Regions from separate parts of the Lactiplantibacillus sp. DA1 genome, predicted to be linked through region 3. Evidence: predicted binding sites of a transcription regulator. Region 3 holds the regulator's gene; each other region holds the start of a gene.

Region 1 (8,150 bases), on a different contig from region 3:
GTATTAAACGTGGTTTCTTTTACTTGTACCGCGTTAAAGGCTTGAATATTCTTCAAGATTTTGGGTAAAACTAATAGCACTGCCAGCTGATAAATTGGTAATATTTGCAAGACAACACTCACCAAAACTGGCAAATAACCTAACAGCGCAAGCATATCGTAAACTCGTAATGCCCAATGATGCCCGATATAATATGGCACTGTATAACGCTCATTCCGAATATCTTGTTGTAGATCTGAAATATTATCAGCCAGCATGATATTTGCCACCAAAAAGATTCCTGGTAACCCTACCAAAATCATGACTAGAATATGCTGTAAATTACCGACGATTGCAAACTGTGGCCAGTCAAACGTAAAACCAGCCAATACAGGTGTCGCCACGTTCATGTAAACGCTCAAAAAAAAGACACCAAAACCTTCAACGCATCCCGATAATAGTTCGCCTAACGGAAAGCGCGAGAACGGTACCGGACCATAGGTATAAAAGATGGCCACGCCAATCGCTGCCGCACCCATGAATAATAATAATAAGTTAGTTCGAACAACTAGCACTAAGCCTAAAACAATCGCGGTTGCTAGCATAACTAACATCAGACTTAGTGACCGCCGTGGTGACAAGTGTTCACGGCCAATAATGTTATAAGTATCCCGATAATGTAAATCCTTAGCTAAGTAGTAGTCTTGCACATTATTGAACCCCGTCACAAACAATGCGATTGCTACTTGCGCAATTAAGTAAATTAACGAATTAATCCAATTAAACGCATGAAAATAATAGATTGAAAATAAAACACCAATAAAATACGGCACAACACTGGCCGCCTTGGCATTAAGCCGAATGAATTCCAAGAATATCTTGAACGTCATTGGCCGATAAGCTGGTTCGTTCGTCAACAACTTCGCCCCCTGGTTAAATTAACTACTCTTCTCACTATAACAAAAAAGCAGCTTTGTGAAAATGCTTGCATGTCAAATGTGCAACGGAAATTTGATTGTGTCTGATCGTTACCGTCTTTTTTATTATCCCCTTACACATTGCGCTAGTTATGATTCAGTATTAACCACCATTAAAATGAGTCGTTAGTTAGATTACAGTTCGTCCGCACTTGTTCGCCCTAGTCCGACTTCCAGGGCTGAGTATCAATGGCAGCCATCGGCTTGAACTCACGCAGAAGCCCGCTGTGCAATTTCGAATACGAGTCTTCTTTCTAGCCCAGACAAGAAGACTCTCGCCCTTGAGAATTAGTCATTGGTCATTGGTACCCAAGCCTCTCCAGTCTCAAGTCTGCACGCAACCATGAGCAGCATTACCTGTCCAACGGATTAATGCGGCTTGATATTTAGTCCATTAGCTCTGTTTAAAGCATTTAATATTAACATAGTAACTGAGTGGTTGCAGTTATTATCAACCTTATCACCGAATTTCACAGCCGTTGCCACATGCAAAACAACGATTAGTTTAACTAACGTTGGATCGCCAATATCTATCTTTCGAATGCCTGGAGTCGGTGTAGAAAGCACTAATTAAGCAAGTTGACACTAAATTTCACCTTTTTCAGCGGGTCTTGGCTACTTTTGAACTTAAGAACTGGCCTATTTTAATCATGATTCATGACCGAATTAACTAGTACAACATGTATACACCTTATATTGAGCCTTCATAAATTATAATGAGCTACATAAAATGCACTTTCAAGTCAGTCATTCAACTTGAAAGTGCATTTTCACATTATTCAATTAACTAATTGTCGTGCTCATGATCATCCAATGGTGCTTCATCTTGATCACTAATTGCTGGCTTGATTCCGGCTGGCAATTCCGACTTAGCAATTTTTTCAACATCGTTGGTCTCAGCCTCGGCCTTAACCAACAGTTTTGAATCACGTAAAATTGGCAACTGGAACCGGAAGATTGAACCTTGGCCCACTACCGATTCCACACTAATATGGCCATGGTAACCTTCAACTAACCGTTGGGCGATTGATAACCCTAATCCATTGCCACCCTTGTCACGACTACGCGCTTTATCAACACGATAGAAGCGATTGAAAACGCGGTCGAGATTATCCTTAGAGATTCCTTCACCAAAGTCTTGGACCGCTACTTCGATGTAGCGATAATCCGTGGATAATGACAAATGGATTTCTTTACGTTGAGTCGAATACTTGACCGCATTATCCAATAAGATAATCAAAATTTGTTCAAGGTGATTTCGATAGATCTGAGCATAAACCGGCTTTTTAACGTCATCGTCAAATGTAAAATTAAAGTCCGGATGAATCATTTTGAAGTCGTTAAAGGCTTGCGTCACCAATTTCTGAACATCTGACGTCTCATGGCTGAAGTTAATCTCTAATTGTTCAGCTCGTGATAGGTCTAACATCTCTTGAACTAGGCTCTGCATCCGCTTAGTCTCTGATAAACTAGCCGCTAATGATTCCGATAACACTTGCGGATCATCCTTGCCCCACCGATTCAACAACTCCATGTGACCTTGAATAATGGCCACCGGGGTCCGTAATTCATGGGAGACATCCTCAACGAATTGTTGCTGTTGATTAATATAACGTTGCATCTGATCTAACATATCGTTGAATACAACCGCTAAATCAGACAACTCATCATTGCGCTTAAGATCTGGCACTCGTGAATCAGTTTGAGGATCATCATTCACGGCATTGATTGTCTGTTTAATTTTCCGCATCGGTCGTAATAAGAATGCAGCTAAGAAATAACCTAAAAGTGTGGCGCCAAAGATGGTAATCATCGTCATGACAATGAAAATCCAAATTAAATTTTGTGTCGTCGAATGATACTCTGCCAAATTGTCAGTCACTTGGGTATAACCAATCAATCGATGATTGTGAGCCGCATAAATAGGCGCCCGCCCAACTAATTCAGCATCACCACCATGCCCAACCACCTCGACTTGTCGGGCTTTACTCTTAGAAAACTCATGAGCATCCTTCCGTGATAAGTATAATGTGTTTCCATGTGGATCATAGACTGTAATGGCCAAATTAGTACGCGATAAAGCCGTTAAGTCAGAATCTGAAAAAATCTTGCTTTGCAACACACCATGCTTGCGTTCACTCATACTAGTCGCTGGCTCGACACTCGCCTCTGGTTGCAACTTAGCGGCAACTGATTTGATTGTCAGACCCTTAGACTCTGTTCGCAACGATTGTTGAACCGTCGTGACAGCACTCGCCACGTTCCGTTGTTCTTGGTGCAATAAGAGATTCGTGAAGCTCTTATAAACCAATAATGAAAAACAAATAAAAATGAGCGCGGACCCAATTGCGGTTCCGAGCGCCCATTTCCATTTTAATGACCAACGGCGCCGTGGTTTGGGCGTCACCTTATTAATATTGACGTTAGTCATTAAGAACGAATCACGTATCCAGTCCCACGAACAGTTTGGATGTAACTCTTTTCACCTGGTCGGTCAATCTTATTCCGTAAATAACGAATATAAACATCAACGACATTCGTTTCAACTTCTGACTCATAACCCCAAACCTTGTTTAACAAGACATCCCGTGCTAAGACTACGTTAATATTCTCCATTAAAGTTAATAACAGTTCATATTCACGCTTCGTCAAGTTGATGACTTCGTCGCCGCGTTTAACGACTAAGTTTTCCTTTTCAATCGTCAAATCTTTATAAGTGACGGTCGTTTGTTTAGTACTCTGTTGCTCACTTTCCAAGTCGATCCGCCGCAATAACGCCCGTAAGCGTGCCAGTAATTCTTCGATAGCAAATGGCTTAACAATGTAATCATCTGCCCCATGATCCAAGCCGGAAACTCGATCAATCACAGAGTCACGGGCCGTCATCATGATAATTGGCGTGTTCTTAACTTCACGCACCCGCCGACATACTTCCAAACCATTTAGTTCTGGTAACATTAGGTCTAATAGGATAGCATCAAAATCTTCAGCTAACGCTGCGTCTAACCCCTTGCGGCCGTTATATTCGACTTGAATATCATAGCCTTCGTGTTTTAACTCTAATTCAACGAAGCGTGCGAGGTTTTTTTCATCCTCAATAATTAATATTCGACTCATTTACTTTTAGTCACTCCTAATATTCAACTTATCTAAAAACCGTACAAAATAGTGATTGATTCTCACTAATCTGCCTTAAGCTAGTACAACACGTTATTTTAACATGAAAACACTGAATTTCCTACACCTCAACCAGTGTCTGTTCCTCACCCAAATCTAATTTTAGTGAATTCTCATTGAATTGCAATCTTTAAGTCTCGTCATCGGTCGGTTTCGATTGTGGATGTTGGTGGTGCCACTGTCGAATGGTAGCTAAGCGCTGTTGCCAGGCTTTCTCCTGTCCCTGGCTAGTTGGTTCATAATAACGATGCTGACTTAACTCTGGTGGCATCGTTGTCATGGTAGTTAATTTATCAGCCGTATCGTGTGCATATTGGTAATCAGAACCATAACCTAAATCTTTCATTAATTTTGTCGGTGCATTACGAATTTGTAACGGTACCGGTAAATTTCCCGTTGCTTTGATATCTGACTGAGCTGCCGATTTGGCTGCATATAGTGCATTTGATTTCGGAGCCAGTGCTAGATAAGTCACGGCTTCCGTCAAATTCACATCACATTCAGGCATACCAATCAGTTGACAGGCTTGAAATACTGCCACCGTCAATGGCAAGGCCTGCCGATCAGCCAAACCAACATCTTCACTGGCAAAACGAATCAAACGTCGTGCAATATACAAGGGATCTTCACCGCCAGCAAGCATTCGCATCAACCAATAGATCGCCGCATCCACGTCACTATTGCGCATCGACTTGTGTAATGCAGAAATAATATTATAATGCTCCTCGCCATGCTTATCGTAACGCAACGACTTTGTATTGATCAATTGCGATAGTCCCGCTGCGGTGACCGTGACACGGGTACCATCCCGATCACCATTTAAGACCGCCATTTCCAAAGTGTTGAGTGCCATGCGAGCATCGCCATTGGCAAATTCCGCAATTAGTCGTAACGTATCTGGTTGCAACGTAATCTCCAGATTGGGAAACCCATTCGGATTATGCAACGCCCCTTGCAAGACTGCTTCCAAATCAGCGACCGTCAATGTCTTTAGTACCAGTACCTTGCATCGTGATAGTAACGCTGCGTTAATCTCAAACGACGGATTTTCCGTTGTCGCTCCGATCAAGGTAATACTCCCACGTTCAACGTAGGGCAAAAATGCATCCTGTTGGGCTTTATTGAACCGATGAATTTCGTCAATAAACACAATCGTCTTCTCACCGAAATCACGGTTGGCTTCCGCTTCATCCATGATTTGGCGGATCTCTTTGATACCACTAGTAACCGCGCTGAAAGTAATAAAGTGTGATTGTGTCTGTTGCGCAATAATTTCGGCTAGCGTCGTCTTGCCGACACCCGGCGGTCCCCAGAAGATCAAGGACGGTAACTGATCTTCAGCAATTAATTGTCGCAATAATTTACCCGGACCAAGCAAGTGATCTTGACCTTCAAAGCCAGCTAACGTCACTGGTCGGACTCGGTACGCCAACGGACTACTAGCCTTATCCGGATTAAATAATGATTCTTGTCGCATAGCAACCCCCACTTTCGCGTTTGTTCGTTACTTTTAATCTTAACGCAAACGTACGTTCTAATCCACTTAAATCACCGCTAATCATAGGTCAACCCAACTTCAGCACAAAAAAACTGTGACTAACGGCGAACATCGTCATCAGTCACAGTTATTCAGCTCAAAATTGTTTTATTGTTCTTCGTACCAACTGTAATGGAACAAGCCTTCACGGTCAGTCCGTTCATACGTGTGGGCACCAAAGTAATCCCGTTGTGCTTGTAACAAGTTAGCAGGTAAAACTTCGGCCCGATATGAATCGTAGTATGACAATGCGGCACTAAATGAAGGCACTGGCACGCCCGCTTGGATGGCTAAACTAAGTACTTCACGTGTTGATTGTTGGTACTTAGCGGCGATATCAGTGAAGTAGTCGTCCATTAATAAGTTATTTAAGTCTGGTTTCTTATCGAAAGCATCCGTGATGTTTTGTAAGAATTGTGCCCGGATAATGCAGCCGGCACGCCAGATCTGAGCAAGTTCACCAAACTTCAAGTCCCAGCCGTAATGTTCGGAAGCAAAACGGAGTTGTTCAAAGCCTTGAGCATAACTCATGATTTTACTGAAGTAGAGTGCTTGCCGAATCTTTTCAACCAATTCTTCTTTGGCTGGTAATTCAACATCGGCAGTTGGACCAGCTAACTGCTTAGAAGCAGCGACCCGTTCGTTCTTCATCATCGAGATATAACGGGCATAGACTGCTTCCGTGATAACTGATTGTGGCACTTGGACGTTCAAGGCATCTTCGGAACTCCACTTACCAGTCCCCTTGTTATTCCCACGATCCAAAATCATGTCAACGATCGGCTTAGTCTTATCATCGCCTAAATCATCCTTACGTGACAAAATGTCAGCGGTAATTTCAATCAAGTAGCTACTTAATTCGCCCTTGTTCCAGTCAGTGAAAATGTCAGCCATTTCATCAACGGATAAACCAGCCACGTTACGCATAATATTGTATGATTCATCGATTAACTCTTCATCACCATATTCGATCCCATTGTGAACCATCTTAACATAGTGACCAGCACCGTTAGGGCCGATGTAAGTGACACAAGGTGCCCCGTCTTGAGGCGCTTTTGCGGAAATCTTTTCTAAGATTGGGGCAACTAAATCGTAAGCTTCCTTTTGACCACCAGGCATCAATGAAGGTCCTTGTAAGGCACCTAATTCACCACCAGAAACGCCCATGCCGATAAAGTTGATACCGGATTTGTCTAACCGAGCGTTACGGGCCATCGTGTCATTAAAGTTGGTGTTGCCACCATCAATTAAGACATCACCCTTATCCAATAATGGTAATAATTCATCAATCACGGCATCAGTTGGTTTTCCAGCCTTAACCATCATGATAATCCGACGTGGCGTTTCAAGTGATGCCACGAAATCTTCAATCTTATAACTTGGTACTAATTGTTTATCAGCATGGTCCTTAACGACCTTTTCAGTTTTAGCACCGGTCCGATTAAAAATCGCAACCTTGTAGCCGCGGCTTTCGATGTTCAACGCCAGGTTTTTACCCATGACGGCCATCCCAATGACACCAATTTGTGGTTTTTCATTACTCATTAGTTTATTGCCTCCCAAATTTTATTACGCAACTATCGTACCAAAAAAAATGCAGTTAATAAAGTAAATGATCGCAAATAATAAAATTAATTTCATAACATTCGATTAAGGAAGAAATTAATTTTCACAGTAATATTCAAAAAGCCACTTTCCTTTCAAATCATGACATCTGGTAATCCTTAACAAACCATGCTACGCTGGCGTTAAAATGATGCTTACTAATTTCTATCGTCGTTTAATGATGCGGATCTTGCTGTTATTTTGTTCGTCCGCCACAACGCTGTAGCCATACTTTAAGAAACATTAGTATCGCTACGCCTAGCAACTAGTTCATGATATTTGCGTCAAGACCTGTAAGGAGGAGCCAACCATGCCCAACAATACACCACCTAACTGGCATCAAATTGAACACCCCATGGTTATCTCGCTCAAAACGGCCCGTCACCATCTTTGGGGCAACGTGGCCGTTTACTTAGGCCTATTTATCATTGAGCTCCTAGGTGCCCACTGGGGCCACTCACAAGCCTTACGAGCGGATGCTTTCAATAATCTGTCAGGAATTTTTTCGACTGGCTTACTCATGACCGGATTGTTTATCGCTAGTCGAACTCACGATAACGATCTGTTTGGCGCCCCTATCGCTCTCAAAGAGCAGTACCAATTAGGGCCCCGAATTCAGCAATCCCGCTTTCGTTTTGAGACCATTTTCAATTTACTTGCTGGCACCATTATGGCAGCTATTGGGCTCGAAATCATTATTAAAGGTATTATGATGTTTGCCACCCATACTCCATTAAAAAGCCCAGGAACCATAGCTGGTCTAGCCGCAAGTTTCTCCTTTATTGTGTTACTGATTTTATGGGGCTTCAATCATTACTGGAGTCGTAAATTCAACAATGCCGCCCTGACCGCCGCAAGCCGTGATACTTTTACCG
Region 2 (8,150 bases), on a different contig from region 3:
CGAGACTCAAATTGGCGTTTGAACTTTGACATTAGTTTGCGCTATTTTTAGTTAATTCTACATGTCGAATATTGTTCATATTGATAAACTGACGATCTGAAATAATAACAGTTGCTGCATTATAACCAAGTATTCGTGTTGTAATGGTAGGCAAGTGTTGGTTGTTTTGATCAACTGTATTTAGTTGAAGGCTAACCGTCTGATTCTTAAAATGAGCGATAGTCAGAATGCTGCTAATCTCGCTCAATGATTGCGGATTTTTGGCTGGGTAACTTATTGCATTTTTTGTTTTTAGCTTATCTAATGCTGCTGTGTGATCAGACAGATAGAAGCCTTGCCATTTAACCATGCCGCGATTGTGATAATCGTATTCGAAGAAGCGGTTCACAGTATCCATATCAAATTTTCTGTCATTCAAGCTTCATGCGCTTCCTTTGTATTATCGTTTGACTTCTAGGCCAGAGAAGCCCAGTAAAGCCAATATATTCAATGGTAAATTTAACTTGTTGATGCAAAGCTTCAACTAAGTTTTCTAGGTTGGTTAAGGTATAATTGCTTAGCTTATGCAGCGGTACTGACCTCAACCGTTCATTGGCACGCTGGCTATTAAAAAAGACGTTATATGAGTGATCATAAGGGTCATTGGCAATCACAATCCAGTAACGTGTTTTAGTTGTGCGTTTGAATAACAATGATAAACGACCAAGGATAATATCCAAATCTCTATTCATAGCTATTTCCTCCATTATGGCCACCAACTAAGGAAGCACGGTTAATTGCCGTACCGCCGTGTAATAGGCTAGTAGCGTAAACTAATTTAGTGAAGCCAAATCGTTGATGAATATCATCAATGACTTGATTTAGTTGGTTATGTCTAATTTGCTGAGTAGGCTGGCTGAATAAATCGAGCTGCTGTCCAGTGTCTGAACTTAGCCTACTACTGTAAACCGCGATATTACGTACAGCTTGGCCGTCCCAGTTTCTCCGGAACAACCAGAGTAATTGCTGCGTTAAAATACGATTGTCGTTAGTAGGATCTATTCTAATGGCATGATGAAACCCATTACGGCCGTCAGCTTCAGCAGCTGCATATGAGAACCCAATATTTAAAGATAAGCAGCCTGCTAATTTATGGTGGTGTCTGAGTCGAGCCGCGACTTGTTCACCAATTTCTTTGATGACAGTTTCTATCTCACCTTGTGTCAAGTAGTCACGCGGTAGGACTTGTGAGTTACCTAAGCTGGCTTCCTTAGTTTTGATTGGTTCAGTCAACTGGGAGCGGTCAACCCCCCAGGCGGTGGCAAAAATTTGGCTACCAATGACGCCTAAGTTTTGTTTTAGAAGGTATGGATTGGTATGCGCAAGCTCGTACATGTTGTGAATTTGTAAGCGGTTCAAACGTTTAGCCATACGTGGACCAATCCCCCAAATGTCAGTTAATTCTGTAATTGGCCAGATTTTTTCTGGCACGGTTTCATAATGAATTTCACCAATCAATTCGTGATTGTACTTGGCGTAATTATCTAAGGCTAGTTTAGCTTGAACTGGATTATCACCGATGCCTACAGTGGTGTAGAGACCTAATTGATGCCTGATGGTCTTTTGAATAAGTCTAGCGACTGCTCGTGGCGATGAGCCGAATAATTGCCAAGAATGAGTCATATCAAGAATGCTCTCATCAATCGAGTAGGGCCACACTTCAGATTCTGAAGTAAATTTAGCAAAAATTTGGTTGATTTGCAGGTTGCGTTCAATGTAAAGGTTCATTCGCGGTGGTACAACCATTAAACGTGGATCTTGCGGCAAATCTCGCTGACGGGAAACGTTGGCTTGTAAATGAAACAATTTCTTAGCTTCCGGAGAAGTGGCTAAAATTAAGCCGCCGTTTGTATTTTCTGCTTCGCTCAGTACAACTAAAGGTACTTTGAGCGGGTTTAGGCCGCGTTGAACGGCTTCGCAGCTAGCATAAAAGCTTTTATTGTCAATTAAAAAAAAGACACCCCGTGGTTCGTGGTCAAAAAACATGGCCTCACCTTCCTGATTATTTACGTTTATTCTACCACAAAAAGGGAACGCATGTTCTTTAATTGCTGAAAAACTTGGATTGCTATTTTAAAAATAAACAATCCAAGTTTCATCTTAATAGTTTTTAAGTTGTGATTGGTTTTGAACATCAACAACGTATGCTTTGGTGCCCAAGTGACTGACTAGAGTGCGCATATCACTTAAGTTAATTGAGACACAGCCCTCAGTTGGCCATTGGTTCTTAACGTGGATAAAGAAGCCAGAACCATTATTCTGTCCGTGATTATCCATAACAACTGCTAGCTCATATTGGTTATGAGGTGCTGCTTTTGTGTAGTCAATCAAATGTTCATTCTTATTGTTCGCCCAACTACGATTTTGCCAGGTATTATATTGGCGATCGTTTTGGTCCTCAATCCAATAAGAGTTTGACTTGATTTGGCGATAACCCATGCCGGCAGTTCGAGCAGTGGCACCTTTTCCAAAAGCAAAGCTAAGATGATAAACACCCTTAGGAGTTGTGCTACTTCCTTCGTGAGAGTTCCCGATGCCTCCATTGCCGATACGACTTGAGGAAGTTAAAAGGTTGCGCCAAGTGTTACCTTGTTTTTGCCATAACTTTAAGGTTGCTGTTGATCCGCCATTCTGAACGACGGTCACGATTTGTTGCGCTTTTTGAGCAACACGCATGGAACCGATAATATCTGCTTCGGTTTGTGGTTGATTAGTTGATACAGCATCACCATTGCTGCCGAAGTAATAACGGTGGTTACCGACAGTGGCGTAACGGTTACGATATTGAATGTAATCCGTGCCGTAAAATTCTAACTTGTTATTACCATAGTGCCGTAGTCCGGTAATGGCATCGCCGTTGCCCCCAAAGTAATAAAGTTTATTTTTAGCGGCGGTGTAGTAACGATTGCGGTATTGGACATGGTCTGCACCATAGTATTCGAGCTTATTATTGCCGTAATGACGCAAGCCGGTTATCGCGTCTCCGTTACTGCCGAAGTAGTACAACTGATTATTGACGGTGGCATAACGATTGCGATATTGGACATGGTCTGCACCATAGTATTCGAGCTTGTGGTTACCATAGTGTCGTAAGCCAGTAATGGCATCGCCGTTGCCCCCAAAGTAATAAAGCTTATTGTTAGCAGCGGTGTAGTAACGGTTGCGGTATTGGATATGATCTGTGCCGTAAAATTCTAACTTGTTATTACCATAGTGTCGCAGTCCAGTAATGGCATCACCGTTGCCCGCAAAGTAATAAAGCTTATTTTTAGCGGCAGTGTAGTAACGGTTACGATATTGGACATGATCGTTTCCATAGTATTCGAGCTTGTTATTGCCATAGTGCCGCAGACCGGAAATGGCGTCACCATTACTCCCAAAGTAATAAAGCTTATTGTTATCAACAGTAGCATAACGGTTGCGATATTGAACATGGTCTGTACCATAGTATTCTAGTTTATTGTGGCCATAGTGTCGTAAGCCGGTAATGGCATCGCCGTTACTACCAAAGTAATATAACTGGTTATTGGCGGCAGTTAAGTAACGGTTGCGATATTGAGCGTGATCTGACCCATAGTATTCGAGCTTATTATTCCCGTAATGCCGGAAGCCAGTGATTGGTTGACCATTACTGCCATAGAAGTATAGCTTATTTCCTTCCCAGTGATATTGGTTTACAAATTCATTGAGGGTTGAGAAAGTATTGGTACCTGCGCTATCTTCGGTTAACCCGTTATAACAGATACTAACATCAATATATCCAGTATAGTCGGAGCCTGATGGTAAGAGGGCGGTGCTTGAGAATTGCCAAGCGCCGTCATCTGTATTCCAGAGGTTATTGGCAGAAGGCGTATATGGATACTGAGCTCGCCAGACGCGCGATTGCCCAACCGTTTTAATGACGGCATCACGGTATAAGTATGTGTTTGAGGTGTAAACCCCATGATTCGTATAACCAAGCGCATTCAATACAGACCAGAAAGTATTAAGGTTAGCTGTAGCATTTACTGTATATGTCTTGATATCTTCCATGTCGGCAAACAATAATACTTTTTTGGAAACGTTATTTTTAACTAGGAAGTTAGCCATATTAGTTGCTTCCTTTTGGGCGGTATCGGCCGTATTAAATGTTGCGTAGTGGTAGAAATCAACATTTAGACCGGCGGCATTAGCCATCTTGGCTTGAGCTAAGGCCACTGGATTGGTATAACCAGTGCCTTCGGTCGTTTTAATGATGACTGTTTTGACGCCAGCTGCTTTCAATTTGTTGTAGTCAGATTGTGTCATTGCACTTTGATATGATGCAACGTCGACCACGTCAACACGTGGTCTGGTGGTATCTCCAATAGTCCAGACGTCCGTTTCTGGAGTGCTTGCTGTCACCGTAGTTAAGTTAACGTCAGCTTTTTTGGTCGTGGTTGCTTGGTGCTTTACTGCATTTGAAGCAACTGATGTGGCCTTGTTGGTATTCTCGGTACTTGCTGCTGATTTGATTGCTGTGCTACTTACTTGGTTAATAGAACCAGAGGCAGCACTAGTTGTGTGAGCTGTTGCCTCATGGCTTTTGTTATTACTGGAGCTTACTTTTTGGCCCGTTTGGTTGGCGGCACTCGAAACAGCCTCGGTAGCAGCGCTTGAGGTAGCAGTTACTGCTTGACTAGTGTTTGAGTTGGCAGTTTCGCTGTCCGCTTGACTGAGGATACTCGAAGCAGCCTTGGTGGTTGTACTTGAGGTAGCGGTTGCTGCTTGACTAGTATTTAAGTTGGGTGTTGCACTATTTGGTTGGTGAGCGATATTTGAAGCAGTATTAGCGACCTTGTTAGCCGTAGTGGAAACTGTATCTGATGAAGCAGAATCATTGCTTGTTTTTGAATCAGCACTGACGGTTGTCCGTGTGACCATGTTTGCTGTTTTAGCTACAGTTACTGTGTCAGCGCGCGCAATTTGATCGTTGATGATTGCGCTACCAACAAATGCACAAAAAGTCACTCCAGCAACAAGCCACAGTTTACCTGATTTGTACAGTTTAAATCTTTTTGTTGTTTTAGCATTAATGTGGTTATGTGTTTTGAAATTCATAGTACCGTCCTTTTAGTTTTGATAAATGATAGTAATTGCGACATGGTAATGCATTGTAAAATAAATTTTATCAATCATATGATAAATTATTTATAGTTATTATAATAACATGGGTTACTACAGGTTATACTATACTCTTAGAGCGAAATTTGAAATAATTATGCGGATTGTTTGGGATAGTTATAGTATATTGGCCACGAATTATAGATTCAGACATATTTATTAATGATAAAATAAACAGCTATTAATAATGTTTTTCATAAGGGCGTTAATACTGACAATTTGTTAATTGAAAAAATATTGATAATGATGATTTATGAAATTACCGTTATTTTGGTTGTATATTCATTATAAATATTTTGAAAAGTTTGGATTGCGAAAAAAAAATTAAAAAAGTTTCAAAACGGTTTTAGGTCGTATAATATGGTAATTGGGAGAAACATTATAAATTTTTTGTTTCGGTCAAATTTGAATCATAGAATGTGAGCTTCCTATATAGATGGAAATTAATAACAATAATTTGCCATATTTAAATAATATCTTTCATACCAATAGCTTAAATTACTGATCAGTTGAGATGTTATTTTTTGTTTCAACATTTAATCAAGGGAGGAAAAGTATGTTAAAACATAAGAAGTTAAATTTAAAATATGAAATTATATCTAGTGTTTTAGTAATGCTTTTTGTTTTAAGCATATTTATGCCAGTTTATGCAGATAATTATGCAGTAGGAACCACTAGAATTAGCTTTGTGTCAAAAGAAGAGCCTCAGAGACGACCTGAATCCATCGGAAAACAACCTTCAACAATTAAACATCAAAATAATATGACTTTACCACAAACTGATGAAAATAAAGATAGTATTTATAGTTGGATTGGCTTAAATGTTATAGTAATTATTATATTTTTAAAACTTTTTTTATATTTGAAACGGTGATATAATACTAATTAATCATACTGTTAATGATTGACTATAGGATATACTGCGATTGTCATTTTAGAAAGTAGGGGGATTTATATGATTTCAAAAAAAGAATTAATTATTGCTACTGGTTTAAGTCTGGCATTGTTTACCCTTAATACACCAATGGCGGCAAATGCTGATAGTACCACGGCAACTGGTCAAGGTGATACAACAGTGACGTTTACTGCACCTACAACGGGTAGTTTGGTTTTAAATAAAGTACCTAGTTATGACTTTTCATCGCATGAATTGGCCAGCAGTTACAGTGGATTTACTGCAACTGGTTCACAAGCATATGATGTTACGGATTTGACAGGTGGAAATACGGGTTACACAATTACGGCAAATGCAAGTGTTTTGAAAAATGGTACCAATGTTTTACCGGTCAGTACGTTCACAACTACGACGGCAGATGGCACTGCCGATGCTACAACTGGGGGCAAAATTTCTGGTACCAGTGCTGCTGTGAATATTTATCAGGCTGCGAATACGGTAGCAACTGGTAATGAAAATTCAAACGGAAACCTAACCTCTGGTGCTACAGGCGCAACAATGGCTTTGGCAACAGCGAATGGCGTCAAGGCGGGAATATATAGTGGTACTATAGATTATAGTATTTCTACTAATTTGGATTAATGATGAAAAATATGAGTTGTAAGCAAGTTTCTTTGCTTAAATGTGGAAGCTTGATTATAAGAGTGTCTTTGATGGTTTTTATTGGCATGCTTGGCTTTTTCCTAGAGACAACCAAGGCTTGGGCTGATATGGGGGCTGAATTCAGTGTAACTATAAATAAAAATAGTTATCAGGCTGATAATAAGAAACCATACTTTTATTTAAAAATACCGGCCAAAACAACAACTACGTTATCTTTAAATATAATTAATCAAAGCGACCGAGTTAACAGCTATACAGTTACGGCTAATCGCGCCCTGACGAACTCAAATATGTTGATTGATTACTCTCCGACGAAGGCAACTGATGGAGCTCATTTATTAAAGAATTTAGATTTTAATAATTTTATATCACCAAAAGAGTTATCTGTTCAAGTAAAAGCGCATAGCAGTAAAACCATTAAATTAAATCTTAAAATGCCTGCAAAAAGATTTGATGGGACAGTATTAGGGGGGATTTATGTTCGTAAAAACATTGCCCAGAAAATAAAAAATGGATATACTAATCGATTTAATTATGTAACTCCCGTTTTATTGAAACAGAATAATAATAAGGTAGTTCCTTCTTTAAAATTAAGGAAGGTCAGCTTTGCTACTCGAGATTTAACTTCAACAGTTAATGTAAATTTATCAAATGTAAACAAGGCATATGTTGATGATTTAAAAACTCATGCCAAAATCTATCGTCAAAGCAAAAAAGATAAAGTTATTATTGATGATAAACAGATTAATCGCTCAGTGGCTCCTAACTCAGATTTTGTTTATCAAGTGCCTGTGTCAGGTCAAAGCTTGAAACCCGGTACTTATGTACTAGATTTTAAGGTTACATCAACAAAAGAAGCTAAGGAGTGGCACTGGGTTCGGACTTTTAAGGTGTCATCTGAAAATGCTCAAAAAGCGGCAACGGTTTCATATAAAAGAACGGGAATTCCCAATTGGATTTGGACCTTGTTAGGGGTCTTACTTTTAATATTATTAATCTTGGTCTATCTTTTGTTTAAAAAAAGGAAAAAAGATAAGGATTAGTTTTTTGGAGGGGGGAGACTATATGGTTAAACGATTCTTACTGCAATTTTGTATAGCGATGGTCAGTCTAGTTGGCTTTTGTTTTTTAAGCGTAAATTTCCAGATAGTTAAAGCGAGCATTACGGTATCGGGTAATAGCTATACTGTTACAAGTGGTGATGATTTGTTTAACTTATTGGCCAATACTTCATCATATTGGTCAAGTAGTAACACGCCGCCTGAAAATATGACAATTAAAGTTGATAATCCGGTTACTTTGCCATCAAGTAACTCAACATTGTATAGTGGATTGAAAAATGTCATCGTTGACTTTCAACAACACCAGTTTTACGTTGCTAGTCCAATAGCATCAAGGATTTTAGTCCCTA
Region 3 (8,150 bases):
TTCAACGGCTTCAACGATGTCTTCCAATGAGTCAACGGACTTCTTAGCGTCCTTGCTATCTTTGAAAGAATCTTCAGTAACGTCTTCGTCTTCACCTTGACGGCCTTCAATGACAGCATCAGCCATCTTAGAAGTAATCAAGCGAACGGCACGAATTGCGTCATCGTTTGATGGGATGATAACATCAATGTCATCTGGATCAGTGTTGGTATCAACCATGGCAACGATCGGAATGTTCAACTTTTGAGCTTCCTTAACCGCAATTTGTTCCTTACGAGGATCAACGATGAAGACAACATCTGGAATCCGAGGCATATCTTCAATACCACCCAAGAACTTTTCAAGCTTGGCACGTTGCTTCATTAACAATGAAACTTCCTTCTTAGGTAAACGTTCGAAGGTCCCATCAGCTTCCATCTTCTTCAAGTCTTTAAGCCGTTTGATCCGAGTTTGAATCGTATTCCAGTTAGTCAAAGTCCCACCTAACCAACGATGGTTAACGTAGTATTGACCAGCACGGGTTGCTTCTTCTTCGATTGAATCTTGGGCTTGCTTCTTAGTCCCAACAAACAAGATAACACCATCATCAGCTGCAGCGTCCTTCACGAAGTTGTAAGCTGAATCAATCATCTTGACCGTCTTTTGTAAGTCAATGATGTAGATGCCGTTCCGTTCCGTAAAGATGTATGGTTTCATCTTTGGGTTCCAACGACGAGTTTGGTGACCGAAATGGACACCGGCTTCAAGCAATTGTTTCATAGAAATAATAGCCATAATAAATGTGCCTCCAAAAAATTTGTTTTATTCCTCCCCACTGCTCAACTAACTATGACACTCTCCCGAGCACCGCCATAATTATCCCAGTAGGTGTGAATTGGTTTTAACACCGAAAATTAGTATACCGAAAATCACTAGTGCTTGCAAGCAATTTCATCAATAATTTGTGAATTGGGTAAAGTGTGTTAAAATACAATCTCGCATAGGGGGCTCACTTAATAATGATAAAAGCCATCATTTTTGACCTTGACGATACGTTATATGATCAAAAATCACCATTCACGACTGCGCTAACCAAAACTTTTAACCAGCGTTTAAGCGATCCTGAATTGGCAGAAATTTTTAATCGGTTTCATGATTTTAACGACCGCACCTTTAATCAGGTGACGGACGCAGCCATGAGCCTAGAAGCCTGGCAAACAGCCCGTATTCGGCATGCTCTGGCACCCATTACTGAGCGTATCAGCATGGATTGGGCGATCCAATTTGAAATGGCCTATCAACAGGCCTTAAACCATATTTGTCTCTTCAATGGTCTCGCCGCAACGTTAACTAAGCTTAGCCACGCTTTCAAAATTGGTATCATCACAAACGGGCCGGCACCCATTCAGCATCAAAAATTACATCAATTACAAATTGAGCATTTTGTGCACCCAGATAATATTTTCATTTCTGAAGAATTGGGCATTGCTAAACCAGACCCGTCGATTTTCACCACCTGGGCCCACCAAGTTGGCATTAAAGCCAACGAGGCCGTTTATGTTGGCGATAACGCCGCATTAGATATGACCAGCGCTAAACACGCCGGCTGGCAGACCTTTTGGTTCAATCACCGGCAAAATGAGCAGATGACGCCTAGTGTGATTCCGGATCAAATTATCCAAAGTCCAGCGGAATTAAACGAGTTACTAATAGCTTTAGTACAAGCTGCTAGTGCATCATAGTTGTATTACTCAAGACTTTGTATCATCAGTAATTAAAGCACTACTCAAAGAAGTCGCCCTAGAGTTCAGCTAGGGCGACTTCTTTTGGTGATACCCTTCACTACCATCCTAACCAGCGAATCCTAAGTCACAGTAATTCTGTTAGTTACGCAACTGTTGTTAGTGAAAATGAACCTGGTACGAATACAAAAAGGCGCTACTCATCTGAGTAGCGCTTTTTTAATCAATTATTGTCGAGATTAGTCAAACTTAACTTGCGTATCAGCTTTACCAGTTTCGATGAATTGCTTGTTGCTGTTCATTGAAACGTGCACCATGTTGTGAACGGCAGTTTCTGTGTAGAAGGCCGTATGTGGTGTAATCAAAACGTTGTCGCGGTTGAACAAGTTCATGAAGACCTTGTCATCAATCGTTTGACCTTCAAGATCCTTGTTAAAGATCTTAGTTTCGTATTCATACGTATCAAGAGCGGCACCGGCAACTTTGCCACTGTCTAAGGCTTTGATCAAGTCTTCTGAGTCGATGAGCGTCCCACGAGCAAAGTTCAAGATGTAGGCACCATCTTTCATCTTACTGAAGGCATCCGCATTCAACATGTGGTAGTTATCCTTCAATGCAGGAACGTGTAACGTAATCACATCAGCTTGGGCGTATAATTCGTCCAAGGTGTCAACGTACATGCCTTCCTTTTCAAGTTCAGCATTCCGGTAAACATCGTAACCGATAACCTTAGCGCCGAAGCCTTTGAAAATATCGATGGCAGCACGGCCAATCCGACCAGTACCAATAACACCAACAGTCATGGTATTTAATTCCTTGGCAATATCTGGAGCCCAACGGAAGTCTTGCTTAGCTAACTTCTTGTTGAACAATGGAGTTTGGCGTAATAATTGCATCAATTGCGTTACTGATAATTCAGCAATCGCATTTGGTGAGTATGCAGGCACGTTAGAAATGTTTAAGCCACGCGCTTTAACAGTAGGAACGTCCAAGTTATCAACACCAACGTTACGAAGAGAGATGTTCTTAACCCCTTCGTCGGCTAACTTGTTTAATACTTCAGCAGTATAGTCCTTTTGTTGGTATACATCGGCACCGTCGAAGCCCTTAGCTAAGTCAACGTTGTCTTCAGTAAGTAATTCTGGAACTAATTTAACTTCAACATCTGGGTTTTCTTTCATCCAAGTATCGAAGAATGGACGTTCGTCATCACGTACAGCATATGCAATAATTTTCATTACAAAAATTCCTCCTATATATTGATACAGTAAATATTATAACAGTAAATGCCAGAAATAGAATCATTAATTGTGAAAACTTCGCTAAATTTTTACATCGTGAGCTGACAAGTAATTTAGCTTGGCAGCTCTCGATTGGTGTTTAAAGGCGTATTCGGCCTTCAACGCACTTGATTTGTCATTGAAAGTTTCATGATAAATTAATTGCAAGGGGCGCCGTGATTTTACACGTGTGTACTTAGCACCTTTGCCAGCGTTATGTGTTGCTAACCGGCGTTGTAAGTTATCTGTAAAACCACCGTACAACGACTGGTCAGCACATAACAATACATAAAAATAATATTTTTTCGTTGCGGCGTCGACCGTAACCGTCTTATCAACCTTTGCCATAAAGTAGCGTGTGCACCTCTTCTCCATACTCACCATTATCTTGATATACCACAAGCGGCGGCATAATCCGAACGCCATTGGCCTTGCCATCTTTGATCATTTCAATTAACACCATGTTGGCTTCTCGCCCGGCCTTAGGATGCACAAACCGAATGCGTTTGGGTGCTAACCGATTCCTAGCCATTGCGATGAATAAATCGTCCAGCCGCTCAGGACGGTGAACGAAATAAGCCTTACCATTCATTTTTAGTAAATCACTACTCACAGCCAAAATCTGATCTAAATTGGCCGATAATTCATGACGCGCAATTGCCAGATGTGGATTAGGATTTTTAACACTTTGGGGCTGATCTTTAAAATATGGTGGATTACATAGGACCGTGTCCACCGAATCTTTCGGTAATTGTTGCGTGATTGTCAGTAAGTCTTCGTTTAGAACCGTCATCTGTTGTGTTAAATTATTCAAGATAACACTTCGTTGTGCCATGTCCGCCAACCGTGGTTGAATTTCTACGGCTGTAATATGACCGCGAGTCTTGGCGCTGGCAAACAATCCCACGGCGCCATTACCAGCACAGAGATCCACGATCTGACTGTTAATCCCCTTCGCAACTTGCGCAAAGTTCCCCAGTAAAACGGCATCTAGTGAAAATGCAAACACTTGAGAACTCTGAATAATTTGAATATCTTTACTATATAATTGATCAATACGCTCATCAGCGTGTAACGTGACGTCAGCCATACTCGGCCACCCCCTCCATTAAAATCATCGCAAAGCTATCATACAATTAACTTGCAGAATTTGCCAAATTTCGTCATACTGTGAGCAGTTAGTAAACGAAAGGAAGATCGTGATGTTTTATTCTTTTATGCGCGGACTAGTCCGACTGATCATCACCATAATTAACGGTCGGCCCCGCTATCAAGGACGTGCCAACCTTCCTGAGGGCGCCTACATCTTAGTCGGCCCACACCGAACATGGTTTGATCCTCTATATTATGCCTTAGCCGGTAGTCCAATGAAGTTTAGTTTTATGGCTAAGGAAGAATTATTTAAAAACCCTGTTTTGCGGTTCATTCTCGTCCATGCCAATGCTTTTCCTGTCAACCGCCAACATCCTGGACCCTCCGCGATCAAGACCCCTGTCAAATTCTTGCGAAGCGGAAAACTCTCACTAATTATGTACCCTTCAGGAACGCGACACTCACAAGAACTCAAGGGTGGCGCGATAGTTATTGCAAAAATGGCTGGCGTACCCCTCGTCCCAACTGTTTACCAAGGACCATTGACCTTCAAACAGCTCTTCAGCCGACAACGCGTCACTGTCCGTTTTGGGGAACCCATCTACATCGATCGAAAACTTAAACTAGATGATGCCGGCCAGAAACAAATTGAGACTAAAATGCTCAGTGCTTTTGACCAGCTGGATCACCAAATTGATCCAACATTCAAATACATCGATCCCGCAACAACTAATTCTAAGCGCTAATCATACAATAAAAAAGTGTCGGTAATCGCGATTGCGAACCGGCACTTTTTTATTATCAACACTACTTACTATCGTTTTTAGAAGCAGCTTTCATTGAATTTAACATCTGGTGCAATTTCTTTTCGGATGGGCGTTGACCCATTTGCATCATCATGCTCCGAAGCATTTCTTCACTAATAGGTGGATTTTGCTTCAAATAGTTTTGCATATAATGCCGGGCACCAAAGAAGCCACCAGTTAACCCAACTAATACGCCGATAACGACGATTAAAATCCAAATTCCAGTAGACACAGTCATTCCCCTCCCTTATTACAGTCTTCATTAAACTAGTCTACACAAATTAATAATAAAAGAAAAGGAAAATTTGTCAGTTGACAAATTTTCCTGAAATCGGTTAATCATCCCGCAGGCCACGATCACGTTGTACCTGGCGAACCTTTTCGGGCGTAACCTCTTTACCATCTTTATCATAGACTTGCAGCATCTCAACTTGTTGCCGGAACCCGGCCCGAAATTCCTGCAAGTATTTTTGCCGTAACTCTTGCCGTTCCGCTTCTTCCAACTCGGTGAGGCCCTCGGCTTTCGCCTTATGAGCTAACTCATTGATCCGAGCAAGCAATTCTTTTGAAATCAAAGTAGCAGCCCCTTTCATCAATGCAATATACACGAAAACAGACCGTAAATCAATTAATAGCGTTTGTCAACCGAACATTTGTTTGAAAGCTGTGAAACGCTATGCTACAATTGGTTTAACCAATAATGAAAATAATAAATGAGGTGCCAAGATGAGTAAAACATCGGAAAGCAAACAAATGGCCGTTCTTCGTTTTATTTATGAACGCGTCAATGAAAAAGGATATCCGCCAACTGTTCGTGAAATTGGGGAAGCCGTTGACTTATCTTCGACTTCAACCGTTCACGGCCATATTTCACGACTTGAAAAGAAGGGTTACATTCAAAAAGACCCCACCAAGCCCCGCGCCATTGAAGTAACGCCCGCTGGCTTCGAAGCCTTGGGAGTCGAAACCACCCCGCATCAAATTCCAGTCCTCGGAACCGTAACCGCTGGGCAACCCATCTTAGCGGTCCAGGAAGCCACAGACTACTTCCCGATCCCTAAGGAATTAGAATCATTCGGTGGTGATCTATTCATGCTAACGATTCGAGGCGAAAGTATGATCAATATCGGCATCATGAATGGTGATCAAGTTATTGTCCGTCGTCAAAGCTCAGCTGACAACGGCGACATCATTATTGCGATGACCGATGAAAATGAAGCGACGTGCAAACGTTTCTTCAAAGAAGCCGATCATTACCGCCTCCAACCCGAGAATGATACGATGGCACCAATTATTCTGAACAACGTCTCCGTCCTAGGTAAAGTTGTTGGTTTATACCGCGACATGCTTTTTCAATAAGTATTAATGATCAAAAAGATGACCTTAGCCGTCATCTTTTTTTATTGTCACGGTCCTTACTCGCTTATTTCCCGCGTAGCGCAATATTTATAGACATGCGCTATAAATATTTTTGCCCTTCACATTGAGCAAGCCGTGACAAAGTCGTCGTTGCCAGAAATTCACGGACCCATGCCGGATCAGTCTTACTGTAATCGCGTAACGCCCAACCAATCGCCTTTTGAATAAAGAAATCTTCATCGCATTGATTGCTTAAAATGGCCGTCCGTAAATACTGAACATTGGTTTGTTGCTGCCAACCTAACTGTAACGTAATCCCCACTCGCCGAACCCATTTGTCAGTAGCGCGCAAGTACACTGGCCCCGCTTGTTCTAAGCAACCGTGCTTCAGAATGTACGTTGCTAGTACTTTACGCCACGCATCAACACTATCCCACCACGGCGTCACCGTAAGTTGCTGCTGACACCATTGATACTGAGCCGGTGTTAGTCGGCGCAGATTGGCCCGCGCAAGGTCAATTGCCACGTACTGATACTCGCGATAAGGTTGTTGATAATAAAAAACTAGCCAGTGTTGTAACTGGTGTACCGTTAGTTGGTGACTCGCCTGACGAATCGGTCGAAACAGTTCCCTACGCTCCGGACTTTTAACCCCCAGAAATTGAAACTGGTCACGCATGTACTTAGCCATCGGTGCCTGATTTTCAAGATGACTAGGTAAAAAAAGTGGTGGTGTCGTCAGCAAATTAGTCATTTTGTCCCCTCATTTTCAAAATATTTTAATTCGGTGTCAAACAGCCAATAGTTCAATGGTATAATAATTATATTATTTCAAACATTGGGAGTTGGTTACATGTTGTTCCTAGCCATTATGGGCTTGATTGTTTTTCTATTAGCTTTATTTTCCGTGATTTATGCACGTCAAACCGGTGGTGGTTGGAAATTTCTAACGTTCATAACAGTCTTAAGCGCTGTGGTCACTATTTATGCTGTTATCAAACTACCGTATTGGCCTTACAACCAGTCACAGCACACTACCAGCAAAGCAGCATCAAGTGCTAAAACTAGTACAAGTACTAGCAAATCAAAATCGACGAGCTTAAGTTCCTCACAGGTTATTTTCAACGAAGGTAGCGCTAAACAAGCTGCAGCAACGACTAAGTTAAACGAAGAAAACATTCTTAAACAGCTGCAAGCGAACTATCAGTCAATCGGGACGGTCGCATTTACGAAAGCAACCAAAACTTATACGATCACCCCAACCGGCAAAAAATACGTCAAATCTTTAAAGACAATCAAGTCATATCCGTCACAAAATCAAAAAGCCATCACGACAATTACGTCAAACTTCAAGTCCTTATCTAAGTCACTTAAAAAGAATCTAGCGGCTGGTTATACCATTCAACTGCTACAGCCAGATACAACTGATAAAACCTTACTTAGTGTTAAAGATGGCCAAATCATCACTAATAATTTCAAATAACAAAAGCACTTGCCTAGCAATTTTGCTAATATCAAGTGCTTTTTTATTAAGCCTCGCGATCCAGGTATTGACGTTGCTCAGTTTTTTGTCCAGTTAGCACAAAGCGGTGTGGATCATCCGCAACTGACACAACCTGATCTTCAGCTTGCCATTGCAGTTGCTGATTAAATAATGTCTCATATTCCGCGACACTGACTCGTCGACGACGGGCTAAACGTTGCGGTAAGCCAGAGTCTAAGCCCAATTGATAATCAGGCTGGAGTTCACCAGTATAAAACTCCCCCTCTGCACCAGAACCATAACTGAATAGTCCTAATTGGTCGCCCGGCTGTAACTGCGGATCTGTTAATAATTGCGATAATAAGCTTAAATAGAGTGACCCAGTATACAAGTTGCCCACTTGCCGGTT
Region 4 (8,150 bases), on a different contig from region 3:
TTGCTTGCTGCTCGTAACAAGTTAAACCGACTATCGCCGAACGTCAAGGCCGTCGTAGCGGATGAGATCAAGATGTACATGATCCAAAATGAAGCCGCAATCGCGGTCGACTGGTCTGGTGAAGCCAGTGAAATGTTGGCTGGCAATTCGCACTTGCATTACGTTGTCCCCTCTGAAGGAAGTAACTTATGGTTCGACAACTTAGTCATTCCAAAAACGGCCAAACATTTCAAGGCAATTTACGCCTTCTTGAACTTTATGAATGAACCTAAGAATGCCGCGCAAAATGCAGAGTACATTGGCTATGCAACACCTAATCGGAAAGCTAAGGCGCTACTGCCTAAAGCCATTCGCAATGACCGCCAATTTTATCCAGACAACAATACCATTAAACATCTCCAAATCTACCAAGACTTATCACCAGCTAAAGTTGGCCTGTATAATGACCGTTACTTGGAATTTAAGATGCATCATTGATTGACTTGCCGTGTTAGCATTGACATCAGTTCTAACCAGTACCACAGGATAAGTGGCCTTAAGAAACAACTGATTATAAAGTAAAAGGGCCTGACTTGAAACAAAGCGTTTCAAGTCAGGCCCTTTAATGTTGACACGATTTACCGCAATGTCAGGCCACCAATGATCAAGAATTTAATATTTGCTATCACTCACTACTAACGCTAGTACCATTCCTAAACTGAGCCGATTTAGCCAATAACGATCCGCGGTGGTTGGAAAAACAATAAATTGTAAGTTTAAAACGAGTAGCGAACAAAACGCACTGATGGCCAACCACCAAAGTGCGTTAGAAAACAAGATCGTCAGTAAGCAGACCGCTACCACTAGGACAAACCACGGTTGAATTGGTATCCGTATTGATTTAGTCGTCATTTTGACCGCCCCCTTATCATGCCTTAATTGTAAGAGGTGCCCGTAAAGTATCGTTAGTCCCAACAGCTGGTTACTTAATTGCCCGAATCAGCAACAAGCTGAGTCATTCGACTGTTAACTAGTCCAAAATAGCCACCACAGAAATCGAATTTCTGCGGTGGCTATTTGCCATCCTGCTGGAATTAATTTAATGATTAATGATATAAGTCAAAGCGCCCTTTACTGAAGACGGTTCCTAAATGGGCACTTTCCAAAAGCGAACGGTCAGTAATAATTTTCTTCAAGGCCGATGCAGCGTAACCGTGGACCGGTTTATTACTACTAAAGATTTCACCAATGCCGTCACGATCACTCAATGAAGCAACGGTTCCACTAGATTCATAGTGGAACGGTGCGGTTGATTGATTATGACGTAACGCGCCAATATTCTTAGCAGCCTGTTCGCCCGCCGCCAAGGCAATTTGCGCCGTAGTCGGGTATGGCCGATTACTTTCTGGATCCATCACTGCTGCCACGTCACCAACAATAAATACTTCGGGATGATCTTCTAGTGACAAATCGGGTTTAACCACGACTCGGTTACGGCGTTGATCAAAGCCTGAATCAGCAATCACGTGTGAACCACTGACACCAACCGTCCAAATAATGGTATTGGCTGTAAATTCATGCTCATTCTTATCAGCATCACTGTAGACGACCGCCCCTGGCTTAATGGCTTCAATAACGGCTCCCAACCGCATTTCAACGTTATTTTTTTCCATAAACTTCAAGGCATAGTCGCGTAATTCCTGTGTAAACATTGGTAAAATTGATGGCATCCGTTCCAAACAAACTAGTTTGGCAGCGGGGGTTTGATACTTCGCTTGCAGTTTCGGTAATGTCTGCGTCAATTCACCTAATAATTCAATTCCAGTGAACCCAGCACCACAGACCGCAATCTTCAAATCATTTTTGTCCTTACTGGTACGGTAAGCTTTAAAACGTTCTTCCAGATGTTCATAAACGGCCTGTGAAGTGGCCAAATCGTCCATTGGCAACGCATTTTCATCGGCACCAGCTACCCCAAATGTTTCTGACTGGAAGCCTAATGCTAATACTAAGTAGTCATAGGTCATTTCAGGATGATCTTCAAAAGTTACTTGCTTATGTTCGACGTCCACGTTTTTGACCGTTGCTTGCACGAACTGAACCCGCTTACCGATAATATCTGGAATCTGATAAGTAATCCGATCAGGAGCAATCGTCCCCGCTGCGACCTCGTGTAAATTGGTCTTTTCCGTATGAGTTGGTGTCTGATCAACAAGGATGATTTCGTCCTCAGTCGGTAGACTCTTCTGTAAAAATTTGACGGCCCGCATCCCTGCATAACCCCCACCTAACACCAAAGTTGTTGCCATGATTTATTAACCCCTTTCATTATCGCTGTCGACTAATGCGACTTGCTAAGGCAATTGCCTCCACATACATTAATCCAGTTATAACTTGATAACTACATGGTACACTCTTCACGTCTAAAATTCAGCTAAAACGCCACGCTATTTTAATTGTTCACAATTCATCTAGTTTAGTGAATAAACTTACTCAATATACTTAGTCACATTAGCAGTTACTAGTGACAAACTTTCAAACAAGACTTGTTGTTGCCCAGCCGTTAATTGTTCACCGACTAAGTCAGCACACCATTGTTCATAAGCATGTAATTCTGGATACAGCGCTTGACCAGCATTAGTGGGATACAAACAACGCACTTTTTTATTCTTTGGGTGAGTTTGCTTAGACACATAGCCCTTTTTAATTAAATTCTGAACGGCCCGATAGTTAGTGGTTCGATCCATCTTCATTTGATCAGCTAGTTGACTGAAAAACAACCCGGGTTGCTCGCAAATCCGAATTAAATAAATAAACTGATTATTATTGAGACCGTATTTTGCAAAACGCTGATTGCCCTCATTCATGACAATTCGCGACAAAGTTCCCATCAATCTTAATGTTGGTATCATAAAAGCTCCTTTTTATTATTGCATATGCAATTATTCAGTGATAAACTTAACGGCATGCTAAGGAGGCACTACCATGTGGTCAATCAAAACATTCTCAGAATTAACAACAACTGAATTATACGATATTTATGAATTACGAGTCAAAACGTTTGTCGTTGAACAACAACGTATCTATCAAGAAGTCGACGCTATCGATTTGGCAGCTTATCATGTCTTTAAAACCGTCAATCACAAAATTGTTGCATACGCACGAATATTCAAAGAGGCCGATCACCTTTCTTTTGGTCGGGTAGTGGTTGACCAAAAACAACGTGGTCAGCATCTAGGAACCGATCTAATGAATCACATCGAGCAAGTCGTTCAAGACCACTATTCCAACTTGCCAATTCAAATTGAAGCCCAAGTGCCAGTACAAGGTTTTTACCAGCATTTTGGCTTCACTTCGAACGGCGCACCGTTCCTATTCAACCATACACCCCACATCAAGATGACCAAACCAGCACTACAAATCCAGTAGTGTGCGCAAAATTGATGTTATTAGTTAGCTAGCTTGCACAATGGGATTTCACCGATTATTAAGCTTATAGTAACTAAAACGCGTGACCCAGATTACCATCATCTGGACCACGCGTTTTTAGACGCCTAATTATTCAGCTTTGGATAGTCGCTCAACGTCGCGTACAATCATCAACTCTTCGTTAGTTGGGACGACCATGACCGTTACCGGTTCGTCATCCTTACTAATAATTTGTTCCTTGCCGTGCATATGATTCTTTTCATCGTCAACGGTTACACCAAAGTAACCCAATGCGTTAGTAACACGTTCCCGAATCATCCATGAGTTTTCACCCACACCTGCTGTGAAGACAAGGGCATCGATACCGTTCATCTCGGCAATATAACTACCAACGTACTTCACAACCCGATTAACAAAGATATCAATGGCGAGTTTCGAGCGTTCACGCGTATCTTGCGTTTTATCAAGATCACGCATGTCAGGTGATAGCCCGGAAATACCCAGCAAACCGGACTTGTGATTCAAAATATCCACGAAGTCCTCGACATCAGAAATTCCTAAGTGGCGCATTAAAAATGGAATAATTGACGCGTCAATGTCGCCTGAACGTGTGCTCATTGTAATCCCAGCCAGTGGTGTGAACCCCATTGACGTATCAACCGCTTTACCATGATCAAAGGCAGTGATTGAAGCTCCTGATCCTAAGTGCAGCGTCACTAATTTAAGTGAGTCAAGCGGTTTGCCTAATAATTGGGCCGTTCGGTTGGCAACGTAACGGTGACTTGTGCCATGTGCCCCATACTTCCGCGCGCCAAACTTCTCATAATAATCGTAAGGAATACTATATAGGTAATTAACTTTAGGCATCTCCGCATACAGCGAAGTGTCGAACACGGCTACTTGAGTCGCTTTTGGTAATAAATCACGGAATACTTCAATATAATAAGCCTGCGTTGGATTATGTAGCGGCGCATACTCAGATAAATCTTTGATTTTTTTCAAAGTTTGTGGCGTAATAATGACGGAATCTTTAAAATCTTCGCCACCCGCAACGACCCGATGGCCAACCCCGGTGATTTCACTAAGGTGGGTCACAATGTTATCGCTCTTCAACCGTGTTAGAACCATCGCGGCGGCTTCTTTTGCGTCAATTTTGTCCTTTGTTTCAGAATACTTACTACCGTCCGCTTTCTTAATTGTAAAAACGGAATCTGACAATCCCAGCCGATCAACCATTCCCGATGCGATTACCGTTTCTTCGGGAACACTGAAAAGCTTCCATTTTAAAGTTGAACTGCCAGCATTAATTGCTAATATTTTTGCCATGACTATTTTTCCTCCATCCATCATCAAGTGTGCCTAATGTCAGTTTAACTAATCGTGGATACGCTTTCAAGGATTTATTCACAAACTTTCAATTTTCATAACATTGCAAACTTAATTATTAGCATATCATTTCTTTCATAAGCGTGAATTGTCCTATAATATGGGTAATAGAAAGCGAGGCGATCATGATGAAAAAAGCATTTACTTGGTCCCTAAGTAACGGGTTTGCCACTCTCCTCCTAATCGTGGGGACTGTCCTTGCCATCGTCACCCTCAGTATTAGCTTCGGTTCACCAATTAGTGTTGATGCAATGGTCACGGCTGCGGCCCTCTGGCTTGCTGGTGTCGTCTTCTTACATCCAGCCCCTGTTAAGATCTTGATTCCAGTAATCTTATTAGCCAGTCTCAGCCTTGGTTATGCCACCTACTTCAGCACGGCTGGTTCATGGTTACTAGCAGTCCTCGCAGCCATCATCACCGCCAGTATCGTCAGTTATGGTTTCAGTCTCCGTAAGACGATTCGCCAACATCACAGTCACTGGTACGATTAGCTGCCCAGTCTGATAGACTTTCTTCTAAACCAAAATCATTAATCTAAGCATCGCAACAGGCATCAACGTCTTTGTCGCGATGCTTTTTTCGTTGAACTTTCAATTCAAGGATGAATTAGTGTTAAGTTGTGTTAACTTTCAAAGTCAAAAACAACCAGCTGAGATTCGCTGAAAGAAATGCGGATTAGTGTAAACATGCTTAATTGGTTTGTCCTATGCCGACCTCCAGGCATTTCCGCTAATTGCTGGGTACTTTAACACAGTTTTAAGCCGAAACCCACGTCTCAAATACTGGTTTTCCACTAACTAAACCAATAACGCTCGCTAAGTGGAATTTCACCGCTGAGCACTGGCAGAAACGCCTTCCAATTGGGATAATATTCGAATGGCTGACGGTGATCAACTTTTGCACGATTTAACCACCATTCATGTCCACACAACAGAGTCAAACCCAGCTTTACCAATCAACAGAAGACAAAGCCGAACAGATGTTTTATAATAGGAAACGACTAAATTCAGAAGGGATGCTCCGATGGCAACTAAGATTGGGATTCGACAACTGGTAGAATTCGTCTTGCGACAAGGCGACTTAAATGAAGTAAAAAATAGTCAGAACACCGCGTTAAATGGTGCCAATATTCACCGGCAACTCCAGAGTAGTCGTGGCGAAGACTATGATAGCGAAGTTTACCTAAAAAAAGTCGTCACGATGAATGCCACCGATTATATTATTGCTGGTCGGGCAGATGGTATTCAATTAAACGATGACGGCGCTTTGATCGAAGAAATCAAAACTTCTGATCAAGCCTTTGAAGACTTAAGCACCAATACACAGACTCTTTACTGGGGCCAAATTAAAGTCTACGGTTACCTCTTACTACAAGAGCACCCTGACCTCGATCAAGTTACTTTACAGCTGACTTATTTTCAAGTTATCAATAAAAAAATCACTAAAACTCAGCAAGTTCTTCACCGCGCCGAACTAGACGCCTTCTTTCAGGACTTAATTACAGAATATGAATATTGGCTAACACTACGGGCTGATTTGCGACGGCAACGAAACGCTTCTATTGAAGACTTGCCATTTCCGTTTCCAGCTTTTCGACCGGGCCAACATGAATTGGCTGGCGCTGTTTATAAGACCATTCGATTACAAAAACGCCTCTTTGTCGAAGCACCAACTGGGACGGGGAAAACAATTTCAACGCTATTTCCGGCCATCAAAGCAATGGGCGAAGACGTGATTGAGCGCCTCTTTTACCTGACCGCTAAGCAAAGTACGCGCCACGTTGCTGAAGAAGCGGTCACGCTAATGAGTCATGACGGACTCAAACTGAAAAGCATTACGCTAACTGCCAAGGATCAGATTCGGTTTCCTGAGGAACAAGATGTACTTCCAGAAGATAATCCTTATATGATTGGCTACTACGACCGACTTAAACCAGCACTCAAGGATCTGTTGACCCATGAAGACCAAATTACTCGTCCCATTATTGAACAGTATGCTCGCAAACATACTGTCGATCCGTTTGAATTTTCCCTTGATACATCGCTTTTCTGTGATGTGATTATTTGCGATTACAACTATCTTTTTGACCCATTAGTCTATTTACAACGGTTCTTTAGCGAAAGTGATGACGACAACTTCTTTCTTGTCGATGAAGTCCACAACCTTGTTAGTCGCTCCCGTGATATGTATTCTGCGGTCGTTAGTGACCAGCCAATCAGTGCGTTGCTAAAATTGGCCAAGCCCGATAAAAGTCAGCCGAGTGACGACTTACAACGCGAACTCAAGAAAGTCCGGCGTAGTTTTACGCGCATCAGTAAAACCTTGATTGATGACCAAGTGACGGAACAGGTGCTACCTGATCCCCCGGACAAATTATTACGCACCCTCAGAACATTTAATGAATTTGTGACCGACTGGTTGGCGCAACAAAAGCCGGGGCCACTGCTTGACGCCGTCCGTGACTATTTCTTCGCCTGTCTGACCTTTGTTAAAATTGGCGACCTATATGATGGCAGCTACCAGACTCGCTTCGTCCTTGACGGTCATCACTTGACGATCAAGGAACTCTGCCTTGATCCAAGTGACTTTCTTAACCGTTCCCTAGAACTGGGTAGTGGCGCCGTCCTTTTCTCTGCAACGCTGACCCCCATGGCATATTACCAGCGGGTGCTCGGTGGTGAAGCCAATAGTTTGGCCTACCAACTGCCATCGCCATTCCCACCAAAACATCAGGCCATCCTCGTTACTCAGTACGTTCAAACGACGTATCATGAGCGGGAACATAACGTTCCACGAATTATTGCTAGTTTACACGCCATGTTGACAGCTAAATGCGGCAACTACCTCGTGTTCTTCCCATCGTATGGCTACCTTTTGCAGATTAAAACAGCCTTTGAAGCCGCCTATCCTGATGTGGCAACTACCGCCCAAGCTTCGACGATGGATGCAACAGCCCGCGAAACATTCTTAAATCAATTTCAGTCAGCCCCAGCGCAAACTTTACTCGGCTTCTGCGTGCTTGGTGGCATCTTCTCTGAAGGTATTGATTTACGTGGCGATCGTTTAATCGGAGTTGCCATCGTTAGCGTTGGTTTGCCAGGGATCAATCCCGAAACTAACTTGATTCGGGACTACTACGACCATCAAAATGGCCTGGGATTTGCCTATGCTTATCAGCTACCAGGTATGAACAACGTCCTACAGGCAGCCGGTCGCCTAATTCGTAGCACCAAGGACACCGGAATCGTGCTGTTATTAGACCAACGTTTTGCCAGCCGGCGCTACACCGAGTTATTCCCAGCACACTGGCAATACTATCAGACGATCCAATCAGTGCCGCAGCTCGAAGCGACCAT

The links. Region 3 encodes LexA, which represses DNA repair genes until DNA is damaged. Its sites were predicted from a motif close to CNAACANNTGTTNG; they were not measured.
Region 1: RXV91_RS08180 (replication-associated recombination protein A) is a predicted target of LexA. The motif match lies at 5,656-5,669, and genes of this name have one in related genera.
Region 2: RXV91_RS14235 (Y-family DNA polymerase) is a predicted target of LexA. The motif match lies at 2,070-2,083, and genes of this name have one in related genera.
Region 4: RXV91_RS11805 (ATP-dependent DNA helicase) is a predicted target of LexA. The motif match lies at 5,767-5,780, and genes of this name have one in related genera.

Annotation. Positions count from the first base shown of each region.
Region 1 is NZ_JAWHTQ010000004.1:229,055-237,204, reverse strand. It holds gene RXV91_RS08195 (UbiA family prenyltransferase) at 1-899, opposite strand, end outside; gene RXV91_RS08190 (HAMP domain-containing histidine kinase) at 1,744-3,387, opposite strand; gene RXV91_RS08185 (response regulator transcription factor) at 3,387-4,073, opposite strand; gene RXV91_RS08180 (replication-associated recombination protein A) at 4,264-5,610, opposite strand; gene gndA (NADP-dependent phosphogluconate dehydrogenase) at 5,779-7,215, opposite strand; gene RXV91_RS08170 (cation transporter) at 7,586-8,150, shown strand, end outside.
Region 2 is NZ_JAWHTQ010000009.1:166,768-174,917, forward strand. It holds gene RXV91_RS14225 (hypothetical protein) at 32-418, opposite strand; gene RXV91_RS14230 (acetyl-CoA carboxylase) at 411-731, opposite strand; gene RXV91_RS14235 (Y-family DNA polymerase) at 724-2,025, opposite strand; gene RXV91_RS14240 (GH25 family lysozyme) at 2,140-5,118, opposite strand; gene RXV91_RS14245 (LPXTG cell wall anchor domain-containing protein) at 5,738-6,055, shown strand; gene RXV91_RS14250 (cell surface protein) at 6,137-6,718, shown strand; gene RXV91_RS14255 (DUF916 and DUF3324 domain-containing protein) at 6,790-7,782, shown strand; gene RXV91_RS14260 (cell surface protein) at 7,805-8,150, shown strand, end outside.
Region 3 is NZ_JAWHTQ010000002.1:336,745-344,894, forward strand. It holds gene rpsB (30S ribosomal protein S2) at 1-774, opposite strand, end outside; gene RXV91_RS04185 (HAD family hydrolase) at 999-1,721, shown strand; gene RXV91_RS04190 (D-2-hydroxyacid dehydrogenase) at 1,961-2,959, opposite strand; gene RXV91_RS04195 (GIY-YIG nuclease family protein) at 3,044-3,349, opposite strand; gene RXV91_RS04200 (tRNA1(Val) (adenine(37)-N6)-methyltransferase) at 3,336-4,091, opposite strand; gene RXV91_RS04205 (1-acyl-sn-glycerol-3-phosphate acyltransferase) at 4,204-4,839, shown strand; gene RXV91_RS04210 (YneF family protein) at 4,901-5,137, opposite strand; gene RXV91_RS04215 (DUF896 domain-containing protein) at 5,235-5,492, opposite strand; gene lexA (transcriptional repressor LexA) at 5,626-6,258, shown strand; gene RXV91_RS04225 (DNA alkylation repair protein) at 6,359-7,012, opposite strand; gene RXV91_RS04230 (hypothetical protein) at 7,112-7,741, shown strand; gene RXV91_RS04235 (hydroxymethylglutaryl-CoA synthase) at 7,788-8,150, opposite strand, start outside.
Region 4 is NZ_JAWHTQ010000007.1:65,296-73,445, forward strand. It holds gene RXV91_RS11770 (ABC transporter substrate-binding protein) at 1-477, shown strand, start outside; gene RXV91_RS11775 (hypothetical protein) at 652-891, opposite strand; gene RXV91_RS11780 (NAD(P)/FAD-dependent oxidoreductase) at 1,086-2,288, opposite strand; gene RXV91_RS11785 (MarR family winged helix-turn-helix transcriptional regulator) at 2,469-2,891, opposite strand; gene RXV91_RS11790 (GNAT family N-acetyltransferase) at 2,965-3,408, shown strand; gene RXV91_RS11795 (acetate kinase) at 3,538-4,734, opposite strand; gene RXV91_RS11800 (hypothetical protein) at 4,920-5,285, shown strand; gene RXV91_RS11805 (ATP-dependent DNA helicase) at 5,818-8,150, shown strand, end outside.